DNA from 4 places in the Pseudoalteromonas piratica genome. Region 3 is predicted to be linked to each of the others. Evidence: predicted binding sites of a transcription regulator. Region 3 holds the regulator's gene; each other region holds the start of a gene.
The links. The regulator sigma-54, encoded in region 3, starts transcription at its own class of promoters, with help from an activator protein. The targets are predictions, from matches to a motif close to GTTGGCACGNNNNTNGNNT.
Positions count from the first base shown of each region.

Region 1 (4,326 bases), 790 kb from region 3:
CTGTTTACGAGAGGTAATATCACGGCCGAAACCTAATAAACCGATGTATTCGTTATTAGGATTAAAAAAAGGAACTTTACGCATTTCGAACCAGCGTAAGTCATTATTTACTTTACAGCTGACATCTAAGGTAACAGAAACATGGTTTTGCTGGACTTCATTATCAGTGTTTAACACCGAAGGTGTTTGCCCTTTGCCAAAAATATCATCCGCACGGCGACCAATCAGCAACTCAGATGACAGCCCCATCACTTCTTCAAACATCTTGTTGCAGCCAGCAAAACACCCTGAATTGTCACGGTAATAAAATAAATCAGGTGACGAGTCCACAATGGAGCGAAGAAGCACTTCTTGATCATCAAGCTCTTGTTGAGTGCGCTTTCGTTCAGCAATTTCGCGACGAAGTTCTTCAATTGCACGGCGTTTAGCTTGGAAAGCCAATTTCCTATCGTCAATTTCATTATTTAGACGACGAATATTTTCTTTTAAGCTTTGGTTTAAGAGCTTTTCTTGCTTAGTGGCGCTTTCTATATAGTTATTTGAAGTATTGAGATGATGATTGATATCAAAAATTGAAATAATGAACAGAGGGGCTAATATGGCTGCAAACACCAACATACCAACTACTTCAAGCCAAGGGATCTTACCTAATGAAATATAGTAATAGGTGCAGGCAACAGCTAGAGCAATTAACTGAATAAGAATAAAGATTACCGCTCCAGCCTTACCAGTGCCAAAGCGGTCTATTAATCGGTTAAGGGCTAATACCCAAAAGCTGGTTGGTGAGCTAATCATAATACGTTAACTATAGTCCAAGTTATAACTCACCATATTAAACTTACAGGTTTTGTGAAACCGTTAATTTATTAGCAACTTGTGACAGCGAGCACACCTGGAACTCACTGCCGCGAGCTTTAACAACACCCAATCGAGCGAGTGCTGAACTGTTTTGCGAAATTGCAATGCTTACCTCTTGTTCATTCACCTTATCATTACCAAGAGCTTGTTTTGCACCCGTTTTACACATCATTTCATTTAATTTATAAAAGTTATTTCGTGCAAATGCTTGCGCAGAAGTAACTTGAGGCTGCGAGCCCGTTAATTGCGTTGCGTACTTCCAGCTAGGAAACTCTACAGACACACTGCCATTGCGTAGTGAGACCGTATCACCATGGGTGAAATAATGACTTGTGAATTCACGCACACCCGCTTGATTCTTTTGTTTGGTTACATCAAACAACCACAAGCCACCAGAGCCAATCACTTCTATTTCAGAATGGGTCTCTTTGTTTAGCATCACTACAGAAGTTTTGTTATCCAAGCCAAATAATCTTGTATTTGCGCTAAATAGTGCAGCATGAATTCCACGCAACTGTTTACCTCGTTGTGACACTTGCGTGTCTATAATGCCCTCAGGTAAGAAAGGCAAAATCGCAGACTCAACCACTGTGAATTCACGCTCACTCTCAAGTGCAATGCAATCTGCACCCAAGCTACACGCATCATTACCTGAAGCGAATGATACAGGTTCAACAGTATTAACTTCGTTCACTACACCGGTTAATATGCTTAGCGGTTTTGCATCGCTAGTCACAGCATTAACGCTACCGCCTTCAATGGCTACCAACACTTCGTTGTTTTTGTACATATCTAGAATTTTATTAAGCGCTGCACTTTGGCTACCCGTTGGGGTGTAAAAAGCGTGATAACTTAAAAGAGGGCTGCCATCAGCGATATAAATCGCGTCCATACGTTTAATAGTGCCAATCAAGGGTTCTGATTTTTTACATTCACTCACTTGCTGTTGAAATAAATCAGGGTAAAGAACTTCACGTCGGAAACTAGCTAAGCGTTTTACTTGAAAATCTTCCAGACTATCACAAGCCGTTTTTTCATAATCTTTTGCTGTGATCGCAGTTTGCATTGCCGCATCAAGAGGTAGCCAAGTTGCATCAAAGCCGACTTGTTCAAAAAGATTTAAGTAATAGTCAACTTTTGCATATGGGTCACGGTTAGTTCCCGTGATAACAGCAATGCGCGGTTTACGCTTGTTACCTGCAATTTCTGAACTTAACTCAAATAACTTTTGATACGCTAAATCAGCTTCTACATTAGTATTTTGCGCAAGATTTACTTGAGTTCTAAGGCGGTTATTGCGGCCTTCGACTTGTTTTTGTTCAAGTAAATCAAATAAATTACGTTTTTCAAATTCGTATAAGCTCTGCCATACATCTCGTCCAGAAACAGTGCCTTCAAAGGTATTAACCGAAACCCCTCGTAATGCCCTAACAAACTGGCGTTCTGTTAGTTTTGCATTTTCAAACTTTGGTTTAACTGCTTTTAAAATGTCCGCTACTTGTTTTTTCAGCTCTTCTTGTTCAGTCCATGGGTATTCAGAAACGCGCACTAACGCTTCATCAGTTATGTCAAAAATAACTTTTTGTTTCACATCATCAGAAAATGAATTCTTACCATCTTCACTGCAATAACGTTTGTTTTCACTAGAACATACTGTGAGATCATCTGATAAAAGCACTAACGTACTTGCTGAAGCAGATGTGAGTGGAGCCAAAGCAACCAAAGAGGTTGCAAGCACTGAATTAACAACATTTTTTACGTTTTTGCTAAACATATTATTTAACAGGCAAAGTCGAGGGAAGCGCATAATTAACACCATTTATTGTTATTTTATTGCGTCAATCTAGATACCGAACTGTGCATGTCGGCAATACCCAAATTCGAATGAGCACAACGGAATCTTGAAATTTTACCTAGGTTCGTCACGAGTAACAAGTATTCACGCGCTTTATCCAGTGGAATTCGACATTAATTAGAGGAAAAACCCTAAATAACCTTGGCATTAAAATTGCTTTTATTTGCTAGTTAAAGTTTGCGTCAAAGTTTTGATTTGGAGTATCTATGGAACTTGTTTCGTTATTAATCCTAGTACTAGTGGTGGTTGCTGCCTTTGTAGCGTCAAAATTTACCCACTCAGGTAACCCGTATCCGTTCACACAAAAGAAATCCCTATTTACACAGGTAGAAACTGCATTTTTGAACCTGCTAGAGAAAGCAATTGGCTCAGATTATAAAATTGTCAGTAGAGTAAAGCTCATTGATATTTTAGAGTTTCAACCAGGTACTGATGAAAAATCTCGCCGTAGTGCGCTGGCTAAAGCACAAAATAAACAACTAGATTATGTGCTGCTTGATAAAGACAGTTTAAAAATTGTTGCAGCAATTGATTTAGTAAATAATGCGAGTAAAAACGGCCATAAAGCCAAGAAAGACTGGTTTGTAAACGGTGCGCTAGAATCTGCGGGTATTCCGTTAATTCGCATTAAAGTTAAATCAGGCTATAAGGCGCAAGAAGTGAGACAGGCGATCTTGTTTAAATTAGGTAAACAAACCAATAACAGTAAACCAATTCGTAAATCAACGATTAAAAATACGCCTGTTCTTTCTCCATCACAAGTTAAGTCAGCCTCAACAGCACTTGCACAAATATAAGTTTTCTTTTTAAAACCCGCATATTGCGGGTTTTGTTTGTCTATTAGTTGTTAACCTAGCTATAATTCCGCCATATTTCTTTTATTCGCTTTTTAAGTAGGCATAACCAACATGAAAATCGGTATTATTGGCGCAATGGAGCCAGAAGTAGCAATTTTAAAAGCTGCTATTGAAAACACCCAAATTACAGAACGAGGTAGTTTCACCTTTTATCAAGGTCAACTTGCTGGACAAGACGTTATTTTGGTTCAATCAGGTATTGGTAAAGTGGCATCGGCACTTGCGACAACATTAATGATTGAGCTTTTCGCACCAGATTGCATTATCAACACAGGCTCTGCTGGCGGTTTTGAACAAAGCTTGAACGTTGGTGATGTGGTAATCTCAAGCGAAGTACGCCACCATGATGTTGATGTAACTGCATTTGGTTATGAAATGGGTCAAGTACCACAAATGCCACCAGCATTTATTGCGCATAAAACTCTAGTAGAAAGTGCTGAAAAAGCGATTGCCTCAATGTCTAAAGGCATTAAAACCATGGTTGGCCAAATTTGTACAGGAGATTCATTTATGTGTGACCCTGTGCGTATCGATAAAACGCGTGAGCAATTTCCAAATATGCTAGCGGTGGAAATGGAAGGTGCTGCAATTGCACAGGTATGCCATCAATTAGACACACCCTTTGTCGTTATCCGCTCACTTTCAGATATTGCTGGTAAAGAATCGCCAGAATCATTCGAGTCATATTTAGTTAAGGCTTCAGAAAACTCTTCTGAAATGGTTATTGCGCTTCTAAATAACTTAAAGCAGGTAACT
Region 1 is NZ_CP009888.1:2,866,655-2,870,980, forward strand. It holds gene OM33_RS13250 (ATP-binding protein) at 1-795, opposite strand, end outside; gene OM33_RS13255 (type 1 glutamine amidotransferase family protein) at 839-2,665, opposite strand; gene OM33_RS13260 (DUF2726 domain-containing protein) at 2,920-3,510, shown strand; gene mtnN (5'-methylthioadenosine/S-adenosylhomocysteine nucleosidase) at 3,622-4,326, shown strand, end outside.
Region 1: OM33_RS13260 (DUF2726 domain-containing protein) is a predicted target of sigma-54. The motif match lies at 2,854-2,872, and genes of this name have one in related genera.

Region 2 (4,326 bases), 1.1 Mb from region 3:
GCGGGTGAAGTAGTTCGTACAATTGATATCGGTTCTAAAGCTGCTGGTGCTACAAAGTTTGAATGGGATGGTAAAGACCAAAGCGGAAATCCATTGCCACCTGGCAATTATGCAATGACTGCAGAAGGAAGAGTTGCTGATGGTGAGTACACAAGTTTTCCAACAGGTGCATTTTTAAATATTTCAAGCGTTAGTTTGAAAGGTACACATGGCCTAGTTCTAAATACTGGTGCGGGCTCGGTTAATTTGAGTGACGTTGTAGAAATCGCTCAAGGCTAATCTTGGCATTAAATTTGAATATTAATTTAGTGTAAAGCAGTTAATTACCTATTTTTAAACTGCACATTTTAGAGGTGAATTATGAGTTTTAATATTGCATTAACGGGATTGGCAGCAGCACAAAAAGATCTCGATGTAACAGCAAATAATATTGCAAACGTAAACACAACCGGTTTTAAAGAATCACGTGCTGAGTTTGCAGATGTTTATGCAGCATCAGTGTTTAGTTCAGGCAAGACAAAAAATGGCGATGGTGTGCAGACCACTGTAGTTGCACAACAATTTAATCAAGGATCATTGCAGTTTACGCAAAATGCCCTTGATTTAGCCATTACAGGCGAAGGCTATTTTGCAATGACTGATTCTTTATCATCACAAGATTATACCTATACGCGTGCTGGTGCATTTAAGCTAAATAAAGATAACTTTGTTGTTGATGCACAAGGTAACTTTTTACGTGGCTTCCCAGTTGACCCTTCAAATGGTGATACGACTTCGGTAAGTTTGAGTACTGCAACTCCGATTCAGATACCAGATGCATCAGGCGCACCACGTGCAACAAATAATGTTTATACATCATTTAACTTAGATGCGGGCGCAAGCCAACCAACCGTAGCTCCGTTTAACCCAACGGATTCTGCTACATTTAATGCTTCAACATCAACAACCGTTTATGATTCGCTGGGTGAGCCGCATATTATGCAGTTTTTCTTTTTAAAGACAGCTACAAATAATCAATGGGAAGTTCGTGCAACTTTAGATGGACAGGAGTTTGATAATACGGGTACTAACCCGGCTGCAGCTCCTGTATCAACATTTACATTTGATTCAAGTGGTTTACCTAATGCACCTGTAACGGCACCAAATACAACATTTGATCCAGTATCTCTTACAGCCGGAAATTTATCAGCCCTTTTATCAAATGGTGCTACTTTCCCAAATGACGTTAATATTAATTGGCGTGATGAAGCCGGTACTGCAAATAAGCAACCTACTCAGTATGCAAGTCGTTTTGAAGTAAAAGCGCTTGAACAAGATGGTGCTACTGTAGGACGTTTAACAGGTATTGATATAGGCACCGATGGTAAAATAGTTGCTTCTTACAGTAATGGTGATTCTACCTATATCAGTCAAGTATCTATGGTACGCTTTGCGAACTCTCAGGGTTTATCACAAGTAGGTAATACAGCTTGGAAAGAGAGTTTAACGTCAGGTGAGCCAATTGCAGGTGAACCAGGTTCTGGCACCCTTGGAACAATCAACTCAAGTGCCCTTGAGCAGTCAAATGTTAACCTAACCAACGAATTGGTTGATTTGATTTCAGCTCAGCGTAACTTCCAAGCAAACTCGCGAGCATTAGAAGTTAACTCAACACTACAACAAAATATTTTACAGATCCGATAATCTAAAATATCTAATTCACTTCTTCAATGGGCTGATCTATCAGCCCTTTTTATTCCCTCAATGCTCCTCTTTAAGCGTCAATTTTCTACCCCTCGTTATTGGCACTATTTTTGCTCTAGTTAACTATTAGAGATAACTAAAGGGCTGTGCTGATGGATAAACTACTTTACATCGCCACCTCAGGTGCAAAACAAAACATGCTGGGTATCGCAGTTAAAGCGAATAACCTCGCGAATGCGAAAACAACGGGCTTTAAGGCTGACTTAGAACAAGCACGTTCAATGCAAGCATTTGGCGAAGGTTTACCAACACGTGTTTTTGCCATGGAAGAAAGACCTGGTTCGCGTTTAAGTGCAGGCGCGATGTCAATGACAGGTCGAGAACTCGATATTGCGATTGGCGAAAATGGTTGGTTAGCTGTGCAAGATGCTAATGGTGAAGAAGCCTACACGCGTTCAGGCAATTTAAAGATGAGCGAAACAGGCCAGCTTTTTACTGCTAATGGCTTACCGGTAATTGGTGAAGCTGGTCCGGTTATTTTGCCGTTGCCAATAGAGAAAGTGCAGATTTCGAAAGATGGCATGATCCAAGTGAGACCACAAGGGGCACCTGCAAACTTTATTGAAGATATTGATAGGCTCAAGTTAGTTAGTGCCTATGGTGTGCAGCCACTTGAAAAAGGGCTCGATGGCTTATTTAGAAATAAAGAAGGGGAAGTGCTTGATACTGACCCTAATATGACTGTAACGAGCGGTGCGTTAGAGATGTCTAATGTTAACCCGGTTGATGAGATGGTCGGCATGATCTCACACCAACGACAATTTGAGTTACAAGTCAAAATGATGAAAACAGCTGAGAAAATTGACGAAAGCCAATCTTCTCTAATGCGAATTTATTAATGGTTTTTGGAGGTTAGTATGCATCCTGCATTGTGGATTAGTAAAACAGGTATCGATGCGCAGCAAACCGATACATCTGTGATCTCAAATAACTTAGCGAACGCAAGTACAGTTGGCTATAAAAAGAGTCGTGCAATTTTTGAAGATTTGCTCTATCAGAATATTAACCAACCGGGTGGCCGCTCATCACAAGATACTCAGTTGCCATCAGGCTTAATGCTTGGTGCGGGTTCGAAAGTGGTTGCAACACAAAAGAACTTCTCGCAAGGGAATATGTTAACTACCGACAATTCAATGGATTGGATGATTCAAGGACAAGGTTTTTTTGAAGTTGCTATGCCGGATGGTAGCCTCGCTTATACGCGCAATGGTCAATTTACTACAGATGAAGAAGGGCGAATTGTTACATCAGGTGCAGGTTACCCGTTACAACCAGAAATGAATGTGCCTGATGATGCGCAGCAGATTATCGTTTCTCAAGATGGTGAAGTGTCTGTACGTATTGCAGGGCAAGCTGATAATGCTGTAATTGGTCAGTTAACCATATCGGATTTTATCAATCCGTCTGGTTTAGAACCTATGGGTCAAAATTTATATACGGAAACCGCAGTCAGTGGGGCACCAGTGCAAGGTAATCCAAGTATTGATGGTTTGGGAGTAATTGTTCAAGGCTCACTTGAGACCTCAAACGTAAATGTAACAGAAGAGTTAGTTAACTTAATCGAAACGCAGCGAGTATATGAAATGAACTCGAAAGTCATTTCATCTGTTGATGAGATGTTAAGTTACATTAACCAGCAACTTTAGTAGGTGATTGCCATGGGTAAGTTAGTTTTAGCAATTGTTTCAGGGGTGTTATTGAGTGGGTGTGTCACCACCGCGAATCGTTTTGTCGAACGTGATGACCCTTATTATGCGCCACTGTATCCAGAAGACACCAATGTTTCGCAAGTAAACACTGGGTCGCTATTTAATACTCACTACTCAAATGACCTCTACTCTGACCAAAAGGCATTGCGCCAAGGTGACATTATTACCGTTGTGTTGAGTGAATCGACACAAGCCTCTAAAACGGCAAAAACGGAAACCGATCGTGAAACCGATTTTTCATTATCTCCTGTTACTGGATTAGGTGGAAATGCTATTACCATTAATGGTGATGCACTGCAGTACGGTGTCGGTTCTGAAGGCTCCTACAAAGGGGATGCTAAATCGGACCAATCCAATAGCTTAAACGGTAATATTTCGGTCAATGTAATGCGTGTTTTACCGAATGGTAATTTAGTTATCCGTGGTGAAAAATGGTTAACGCTTAATACGGGTGAGGAATTTATTCGCTTAGAAGGCATTGTGCGTCCGAAAGATGTCAGCGCCGATAACATGGTGATGTCAAATCGCATTGCTAATGCGCGTATTCAATACTCAGGCAAAGGCGCACTCGCAGATGCGCAGGAAGCGGGTTGGCTTTCACAATTTTTCCTAAGCCCATTAAATCCTTTTTAGGAGGCAGCATGCGATATTTTGCATTTATTATAGTATTACTTGGTGCAATTCATTTTCCGGCATCAGCTGAACGCATTAAAGATGTCACAGCCGTTGAAGGCGTGAGAAATAACCAGTTGGTAGGTTATGGCTTAGTTGTTGGTTTACCAGGTACAGGCGAAAAAAGTAGTTTTACCGAACAAAGCTTTAAAGCGATGTTAAGCAGCTTCGGTATTACGCTACCGGCGAATTTAAAGCCAAA
Region 2 is NZ_CP009888.1:1,552,178-1,556,503, forward strand. It holds gene OM33_RS07055 (flagellar hook assembly protein FlgD) at 1-279, shown strand, start outside; gene flgE (flagellar hook protein FlgE) at 361-1,683, shown strand; gene OM33_RS07065 (flagellar basal body rod protein FlgF) at 1,836-2,582, shown strand; gene flgG (flagellar basal-body rod protein FlgG) at 2,601-3,389, shown strand; gene flgH (flagellar basal body L-ring protein FlgH) at 3,402-4,085, shown strand; gene OM33_RS07080 (flagellar basal body P-ring protein FlgI) at 4,094-4,326, shown strand, end outside.
Region 2: OM33_RS07065 (flagellar basal body rod protein FlgF) is a predicted target of sigma-54. The motif match lies at 1,781-1,799, and genes of this name have one in related genera.

Region 3 (4,326 bases):
AACTTGTGCACAACAGGTTGATTAGCAAGAAAATCAATAACTGGCTGATCAAGTCCAGTAAGCGGTTTTAAATGTGGCTCCCAGTGGGGGTTAGGTAAAAATCGCGCATCGAAGACATAGTCCGCATGCTTTGGAATACCATGCTTGTAGCCAAATGATTCAAACGTAATAATTAACTGGTTCGATTTTTTACCAAGTATTTTTTCACGAATACTATCAGCTAACTGGTGAACACTTAAATCAGTAGTATCGATAAATATATCGGCTTTTGATGCAATGGGATCAAGCAGCTTTTTCTCGGCTTCAATCGCTTCTTCGAGCGAAATATTATTTAGAGACAGCGGGTGTAACCGGCGAGTTTCTGAAAAGCGTTTAATCAGCGTGTGCTCATCACTGTCGAGATAAAATAGTGTTGGGGTGGCAAAACCTGGAAGGTAATCGAGTACTTCTTCAATCTCTTCCGGCTCTTTTGTCATATTCCGTGCATCAACGCTTACAGCGATTTTGTCATATTTGTCGGAAACAGTTCGGATTAAAGAAGGTAACAGGTTTACAGGGATGTTATCAACAACATAATAGCCGAGGTCTTCCAATACTCTTAGGGCAACGGTTTTACCCGAGCCTGAACGGCCACTGATTAAAATTAGCTGCACTTAAATCTCCTAACGTTAGTTACTCGCTTCACTGCTAATAACTTGATAAAGCTGATGATTGTTCTCAGCATGACGTAGCTGACGACAAAATTGCTTGTCTTTTAGTTTATCAGCGATAGTGGCTAAAGTCTGTAGATGTTGTTGGCAGTTTTGCTCTGGTATGAGCAGTACAACAAACACATCAACGTCTTTGTCATCAATGGCATCGAAAGGGATAGGTGATTGATTTACAATTAAAAAGCCAATAGTGTTTTGCAGGCCATCAATACGACCATGGGGTATTGCAAGTCCTTTACCAATACCTGTACTGCCGAGTTTTTCACGCTGTAGTAAAGCGTCTAAAAACTCTTGAGAAGTAATGTCTGGCGCATGTTGATGTGCGAGATCACTTATAAATTCGAAGAGACGTTTTTTGCTATTAAAAAGGACCGCGGTTTTAGCGCAGTCCTCAGCAATAATATCAGTTAATTTCATTTTAATGGCGAGATAATTTCTCTTTATGTTTTATTACTTGGCGATCAAGTTTGTCGACCAAGCCATCAATTGCTGCATACATATCTTGTTGTGCTTCAGATGCGAACAGTTCACCGCCATTAACGTGCATCGTTGCTTCTGCTTTTTGTGATAACTTTTCAACATCTAGAATAACGTGCACGTTATTGATGTGATCAAAATGCCTCTCAAGTTTTGCAAATTTGTTAGTGACATAGTCTCTTAAAGAATCAGTAATTTCTACGTGACGACCTGTTAAGTTTAATTGCATAAGCATTTTCCTTCTATATGGTCTAGATCAGGCATTTGCGCTGATTAGACGGTGGTATGGATAGCGACTCACGATATTTAGCGATTGTGCGTCGCGCCACTTTAATTCCTTGTTCAGCTAGTAGGTCAGTAATCTTGCTATCACTTAATGGCTTGGCAGGATTCTCTGCAGCTACTAACTTTTTGATCAGTGCTCGAATCGCTGTGGATGAGCACTCACCCCCATTTTCTGTGCTAACGTGGCTTGAAAAGAAGTACTTCAATTCGTAAATGCCACGTGGTGTATGCATGTATTTTTGCGTTGTTACTCGCGATATAGTCGATTCATGCATTTCCACCATTTCGGCGACATCATTTAAAACCATTGGTTTCATAGCTTCATCGCCATATTCAAAGAATGCCTGTTGTTGTTCAACAATGCAATTGGCTACTTTTAATAAAGTGTCATTGCGGCTTTCTAAGCTTTTAATAAACCATTTAGCCTCTTGTAAATGGTTGCGAATAAATTGGCTGTCAGTACCTGACTTCATTGAGCGAGTCAGTGCAGCATACTGCTCATTTACCCGTATTTTTGGCATACTGTCATTGTTTAATTCAACACGCCAGCGGCCTTTTATTTTCTTTACTGAAACGTCTGGCACCACATATTCAGGTTCTTCACGAATGATGCTTTCAGCTGGTTTTGGATTAAGGCTATGTATTAATGTTAAGACTTCTTTTAACTCAGGTTCTTTGAGTTTGGCCTTCTTCATAATGGTACGATAGTCTCTTAACCCTAAAAGTTCCATATGGTTTGAGATTACGCTTTTTGTTTCGCTTAGCCAAGGAGTATTTTTGTCATACTGATTGAGTTGGATCAATAAACATTCCTGTAGCGAGCGAGCAGCAATGCCAACAGGATCAAAAAGCTGAACGCGTTTCAGTACCGCTTCAATTTCATCTAGTTCAATTTGCTCTTGATCTTCAGACTTTTGTACTGCTTCTAAAATTTCTTCTGTACTTTGCGTAAGGTAACCTGAATCATCCACAGCTTCGACGATAGTGGTTGCGATTACTTCATCGTTATCGCTAAACGGCGTCAAGCGTAATTGCCACATAAGATAGTCTTGCAGTGACTCGCTTGTTGAGCCTTGGTAGATGGTGTCATTTTCTGGTGCCGGTGCACTGCTCACTGAAACTGGCGCAGCGCTGATGTAATCATCCCAAGAGACGTCCATAGCAAGGTCGTCGGAAAGGTTTTCGTTGTTTAAGGCGTCGCTGGATTCTATTTCAGATTGGCTAACAGGTGCTTCGAAGTCATCACTCGTTGTTGAGTCATCAGCACTCGATTCAGTGTTTTCATTATTGTTGGTGTCGTCACTGAAATCGTTGTCTTCTTCCAGTAAAGGATTGGCATCTAGGGCTTCTTGTATTTCTTGTTGCAAATCTAACGTGCTTAATTGCAGTAGGCGTATTGCCTGCTGCAATTGCGGAGTCATTGTTAGTTGCTGCCCAAGGCGAAGCTGTAGCGATTGCTTCATGTAGTTATTCTAATCCTTCTCTATTTCTCAAGCTGTTGGTTAACAATTCAACTCCAATTAGGAAGTGCTTTCACTATTACTATAGTCTGAATTGTTCACCTAGGTATACATCACGAACTTTTTGGTTATTTAAAACGTCTTCCGCCGTGCCTGATGCAATTAATTCTCCGTGAGAAACAATATAAGCTTTCTCACATACATCAAGGGTTTCACGCACATTATGGTCAGTAATCAGTACGCCAATGCCGCGATTTTTTAAATGCTCAATTATTTTCTTTATATCTATCACTGAAATAGGATCAACACCAGCAAAAGGTTCATCTAACAGGATAAATTTAGGGTTTGCGGCTAAAGCGCGAGCGATTTCAACACGTCGGCGTTCACCACCGGAAAGTGCCATACCTTGTGAGTCGCGAATATGGCCGATGTTGAATTCTTCAAGTAAATCGTCGAGCGCTTCTTCTCGTTGTACGCGATTAAGATCTTTACGGGTTTCAAGAATTGCCATGATGTTTTGATAAACGGTAAGCTTTCTGAAGATTGACGATTCTTGCGGTAAATAGCCGATGCCTAATCGTGCACGGCTATGCATAGGTTGAAGTGTTATGTCATTATCATCAATGCGAATTGAGCCCATATCACTTGGAACCAAACCAACAATCATATAAAACGTCGTTGTTTTACCTGCACCGTTAGGACCGAGTAAACCAACAATACTGCCGGCTTTTACTTCTAAACCAACATTTTTAACAACTTGACGTGATTTATAACTTTTTGCCAGCTTTTCGGCAATTAATGTGCTCATTTTTCGCCTTGTTTTGTTTGTGTATTGATGATGGTTTTTACTTGGTTATCTGAATTTTTCGCTTTTTTCGATGTGACAGTTTCATTTTCACGGTCGTAAATAATGGTATCTGCTGACATCATGTCGCCATTTTGCTGAAATTTTGCATTTCCAGACATGGTAAATAGTGATTTAGCAACGTCATAAGTAATGTTTTCAGCACTTGCAATTATCGTTGAACCATCTTCTTGAATCGCGCTAAACTTTACTGGCTTACCGCTGGCAATGAGTAATTGTTGATTATCGCCCAGCTCAGTACGCTTATGTGCTTCTAAGTAGTCAGCAGTAATTGACATATTACCGTGTTTTATTTGTACATTTTTTTGAAAAACACCGATGTTTTCTTTCAGTCGTGCTGATTGCTCATCTGCATCTATTTCAAGTGGGTGCTTTAGTTTAATTTGCTCAGCCATTACGTGGCCACTTGTGATGCACAAAGTGAAAGCCAGTCCAGCGATTGACATTAATCTCGTCATTTTATTGGTCATAATAAGTGGTCTTTGTATGGTTGATTAAGTTGATTACTTGCTCTTCTAAATTAGCATTG
Region 3 is NZ_CP009888.1:461,010-465,335, reverse strand. It holds gene rapZ (RNase adapter RapZ) at 1-653, opposite strand, end outside; gene ptsN (PTS IIA-like nitrogen regulatory protein PtsN) at 669-1,127, opposite strand; gene hpf (ribosome hibernation promoting factor) at 1,129-1,416, opposite strand; gene OM33_RS02000 (RNA polymerase factor sigma-54) at 1,439-2,935, opposite strand; gene lptB (LPS export ABC transporter ATP-binding protein) at 3,015-3,740, opposite strand; gene lptA (lipopolysaccharide transport periplasmic protein LptA) at 3,737-4,255, opposite strand; gene lptC (LPS export ABC transporter periplasmic protein LptC) at 4,257-4,326, opposite strand, start outside.

Region 4 (4,326 bases), 1.1 Mb from region 3:
TTAATACAAATTACATCTCTTGCTATGACTTCACTCAAAGCTAAAGAGTATAATAAATTAGAGTTGCAGCAACTTGCGATTGACTTTGTCTCTCAACAAAGAGACAAAATGAATGCTCAACAAACTAATTCAGAGCTTTCAATCACAGCCTTACCGCTAGATTCACGCATTAAATCACGTTCTTGCAAAACGCCATTACAACTTAGCGCTGCAAATCCACTTAATAATAATCGGCAATCTACTATAAAAATTAAGTGTTTAGATCAAAATAGTTGGCAAGTTTTCGTGCATACACGCCAACAAGAGTTAATTGAAGTAATTACTGCAGCTAAAGGAATTAGCAAAGGTCAAAAAATTACAGCCAAACATTTAACAACTAAAAAGGTTGCCAAACACCTTACTCGCTCAAATCAATTTAAATCCAAAGAGTTTTTGATTGGTGGCCGCTCAAAGCGTAATGTTCGCGCGGGTCAATCTATCAACTACAATTACATTTGTAACGTGTGCAAAGGTGATAAAGTGACGATTCTTGCAAGTTTTAAGGGCATGACAATAAAAACACAAGGAGAGGCACTCGAAGATGGCAGAGTTGGTGACAATATTGCCATCCGAAATGTTAAATCTGGAAAAAAGATTCAGGCCCAAGTAACCAATGCACTTCAAGTTGAAGTAAACATTTAACGCTGTACTAAAAGATGAAATTCAGGTTAAATAACAAGTTAGAAATTTTTAAAAATTATCTACTTTTTTACTAAAGGTTGTACCTTAAATGCCGATAACTAGGATGAGAAATCTTAGTAGAGAGAATTGTCATGGTTAATCAAATAAATCAGGGTTCAAACAGCCAGGCTAATGTCAGGCTTGAGAATACCAAACAGCAAGCAACTGACTCAGCAAAACAAGTGCAAGTAAATACTGCGACAGCTAAAGCAACAAGTGATTCTGTAAGCATTACACCTCAGGCTCAACAGCTTAAAAAGCTAAATGAAAAAGCTGAGCAATCTTCTGGTATTGACCACAAGAAAGTGAATGAGCTTAAAAAAGCCATTGCAAATGGTGAATACAAAATTGATGCTGAAAAGCTTGCTGAAAACATCAACAAATTAGAATTTAAACTTTTTGGTCGATAAACAATGAGCTTAGAACAGATATTATCGCAACAACTCGATGAGCTAAATAACATGTCTCAGCTTTTAGAAAAAGAGCTAGATGCTATTGTCTCACGCGATCATGAAAATCTAATATCTGTTGTAGAAAGCAAAGTTGAATCACTTCGTTCAATTCAACAGCGCGATCAACATATCGCTAAGCTTTTTGACCAAGGAGACACTGATATCTCATCTTTTAAAGATGAAATCAGTCAAATTAATCAGCTACTTGCTGATTGTAAAAAGCAAAACGATGTAAACCAGGTGGCAGCAAACCAAAGTCAACTAGCGTCACAAAAATTAAAAGACATTTTATTTGGCAAGAATCAATCTGGATACGATAAAACGGGTAAATCAATCTCTCTACCTAACCCGATCGCCAGAGGGTTGAAGGCGTAATAGTTTTGAAAAAGTGACTCATGCTAAAAGTAAGTCACTTTTTTTACGCTTCTCGGTCTAGTTTGACCTACATACAGATCGTGCACCAGCTTCATATCCAGCTCAACTTCTGTAGCATAAGTATCACCAACCGCATAACTTTTAACAACCTTAGCCCCTCTTACAACCCCTTGAACTCGTACCTTTAACGAGTCGTTGTTTGCAACCATGCCTTGTACACTTGTTTGCGCGTCAACTTTTTGTCCATACACTTGTTCAGCCAGTTCGCGATATGCCTCTAACTTAGATGCTTTCATCGCCATAATCGCCTTCTGCTGTTCGGTACTGCCGGGCTGCAAACTAATTGGAGCATAGCCAACTGCATATAATACCGGGAAATTTTCTGGCGTTTGATACTCATACTCAACATGTTTATCAAACATTTGGCTACAACCACCCAATAATATACACCCTGCAATAACGGTTGTTTGAAAAAAAGAATGTGACATATCACTCACCATAGAAAAATAATCTATGTTATTAAAAGCAATTTTTGAGCCAGTCTAAGCTTGGTATAGAAATTGAATAAACAAGGTATCATTAAAATGAGAGAGTAAAACCATGCGCTTAATCGCACTGATGATGTTTGCAAGCTTTTCAAGTCAAGCAGTTTGGTACGAATCAACTGGTGAAGCCAAAATAAGAAACGGCAACATTGAACAAGCAAGATTAATGGCCACTGAAGATGCAATCCAACAAGCATTACTCTTCTCTGGTGCGCAAGTTTCAAGTTTACAACAAGTGGTAAACGGTATTTGGCAAGCACCAACAACACAAATTTACTCACATGGCGCGATTAATCAAATTGAAGTAATTGATGAACTGCAATCTTCTGACACATTATCTATTTCAGTGAGAATTGATATTCTTGATGACAGTGAAACTTGTCAAAACTCATCATTAAAGAAAAATATTGCTATTACACGCGCTGGTTTTAAGTTTCCAGAACAAGCAACTTATGGACAAATATTTGAACTTCCAAAAGCTTACAGTGACAAATTGATAACCCATTTATCTCAATTCAATCATTTATTTAATACAAAATCTGATATTAATCGCAAGCTAAATACAAAGTCATTATTCACCGCACACCATGATGCGAATACCAGTAAATTAATTCAACAAATTGCCGACCAAAATAACAGTCAATTTGTGTGGGTGTCTCAGATTGATGATGTTTCATTAGGTGAGCAACAAAACTCATCGTTATCTTTTTGGCAAAATAAAGCATTTGAGCGCTTCTTTACCTTAAACACAGCCTTGTATAACGGACTGACTGGCGAGTTAATAACGCAAAAGCACTATGACACTTTTGCAACGTGGCAAACAAAAAAGTCAGCTCGAATCGATGTGAATAGCGAAAGATTTTGGACCATGCCTTATGGCCAAGCTATTACAGACATCAACTTAAAGTTAGGACAAGATTTAGCAAGTGATTTAGCGTGTACCCCCGCACAAGCACGAATTTTAAGCATCGACCATGACACAATCATCATTAGTCTTGGCTCTGAAAACAACTTGGTTAAAGGTCAAAAGTTACATGTCGCATTGCGCAAAGGGTTTAATCAGAAGCAATTGATCATAAATACTGATTATCAGCTTCGAGTTACACAAGTTAATCAAAATACTGCGATTGCCAAAGTCATTGGTGATAAATTACTAGCAAATGTGCAATTGGGTGATTTGGTTACACTCGCTAGTTTTTAACGCGTGTATGAAGAATCATCTTACTCAGTGGATGCAAAACTACCAACAACGTAAACAGTTATATTAACGGTATCAAACTGAGTTTAAATGCACTCACTTTAAGAGCCATTAAATAGTAATTGAACATTTGATCAACCTACCCGGCTTTAAAGTAATTACCTACTTTTTTGCACACTAATATCCAGTAGTAACTACCAATAAAAGTAAAATGATGAAAGTAAACCATAGCGTTTAAGGTTTTTTAGAGTTGAGTCTTGGCGTTCCCGGCAGGAGTTGAACCTGCGACCCTTCGCTTAGGAGGCGAATGCTCTATCCAACTGAGCTACGGGAACTTTAAAGATTAAAAATTGGACGCCCGGAATGAAAGTTACGTTTAAGTTCTGAATTAGCTCAAACAAGTTCTTTTTATTATTTAGTTATCAAATGCAACACTGTATGGAATAACGTATTTTGCGCTCGCTAGGATACTCTGGTTTTCTAAACTAGTAATCCTCGAGTTTATAACAACGCCATTTTCTTTATACAATAATGTCCCACTTAAAACAGCATTAATATGCCCTTTGGTATTTAATTGTAAAACATCCCTTGAATAACTGTAATCTCCGCCACTATCAATGCGCATCATGGGCATAACTTTATGATCAACAACATTCAGACCAAACGCTTGTATTTCCGTAAGCATCGATTCTGCTAACTGATTACCAAGTCGACTTGCGGTTTGCAATGAACCGTCTAAGTCAACAAATGAAGACACCGCTAACCTAACTGCATCTGGCTCAGCATTTAGATTCTCTATTAGCTTCATAGCCAACTGTTCAACATATTCATCTAATAAATAATCATTAATTGGATAAATACGATAAGAAGGGTGATAAATTTCGACTTCGCTCACCACAGGTGCTTCTACAGGGGGAGTTTGTTGAGTATTACTGATGCAGCCGGAAAGAAAAGCTGCAGTCAAAATGCACAAATATTTCATAGCGGCCTCATTACCCTTTTCGAAGCGGGATACCATCATTACTTTTTGTATTCT
Region 4 is NZ_CP009888.1:1,544,585-1,548,910, reverse strand. It holds gene flgA (flagellar basal body P-ring formation chaperone FlgA) at 1-681, shown strand, start outside; gene flgM (flagellar biosynthesis anti-sigma factor FlgM) at 813-1,130, shown strand; gene flgN (flagellar protein FlgN) at 1,134-1,547, shown strand; gene OM33_RS07015 (LPP20 family lipoprotein) at 1,571-2,035, opposite strand; gene OM33_RS07010 (flagellar assembly protein T N-terminal domain-containing protein) at 2,148-3,293, shown strand; tRNA gene OM33_RS07005 (tRNA-Arg) at 3,549-3,625, opposite strand; gene OM33_RS07000 (FlgO family outer membrane protein) at 3,706-4,272, opposite strand; gene OM33_RS06995 (FlgO family outer membrane protein) at 4,283-4,326, opposite strand, start outside.
Region 4: OM33_RS07015 (LPP20 family lipoprotein) is a predicted target of sigma-54. The motif match lies at 2,071-2,089, and genes of this name have one in related genera.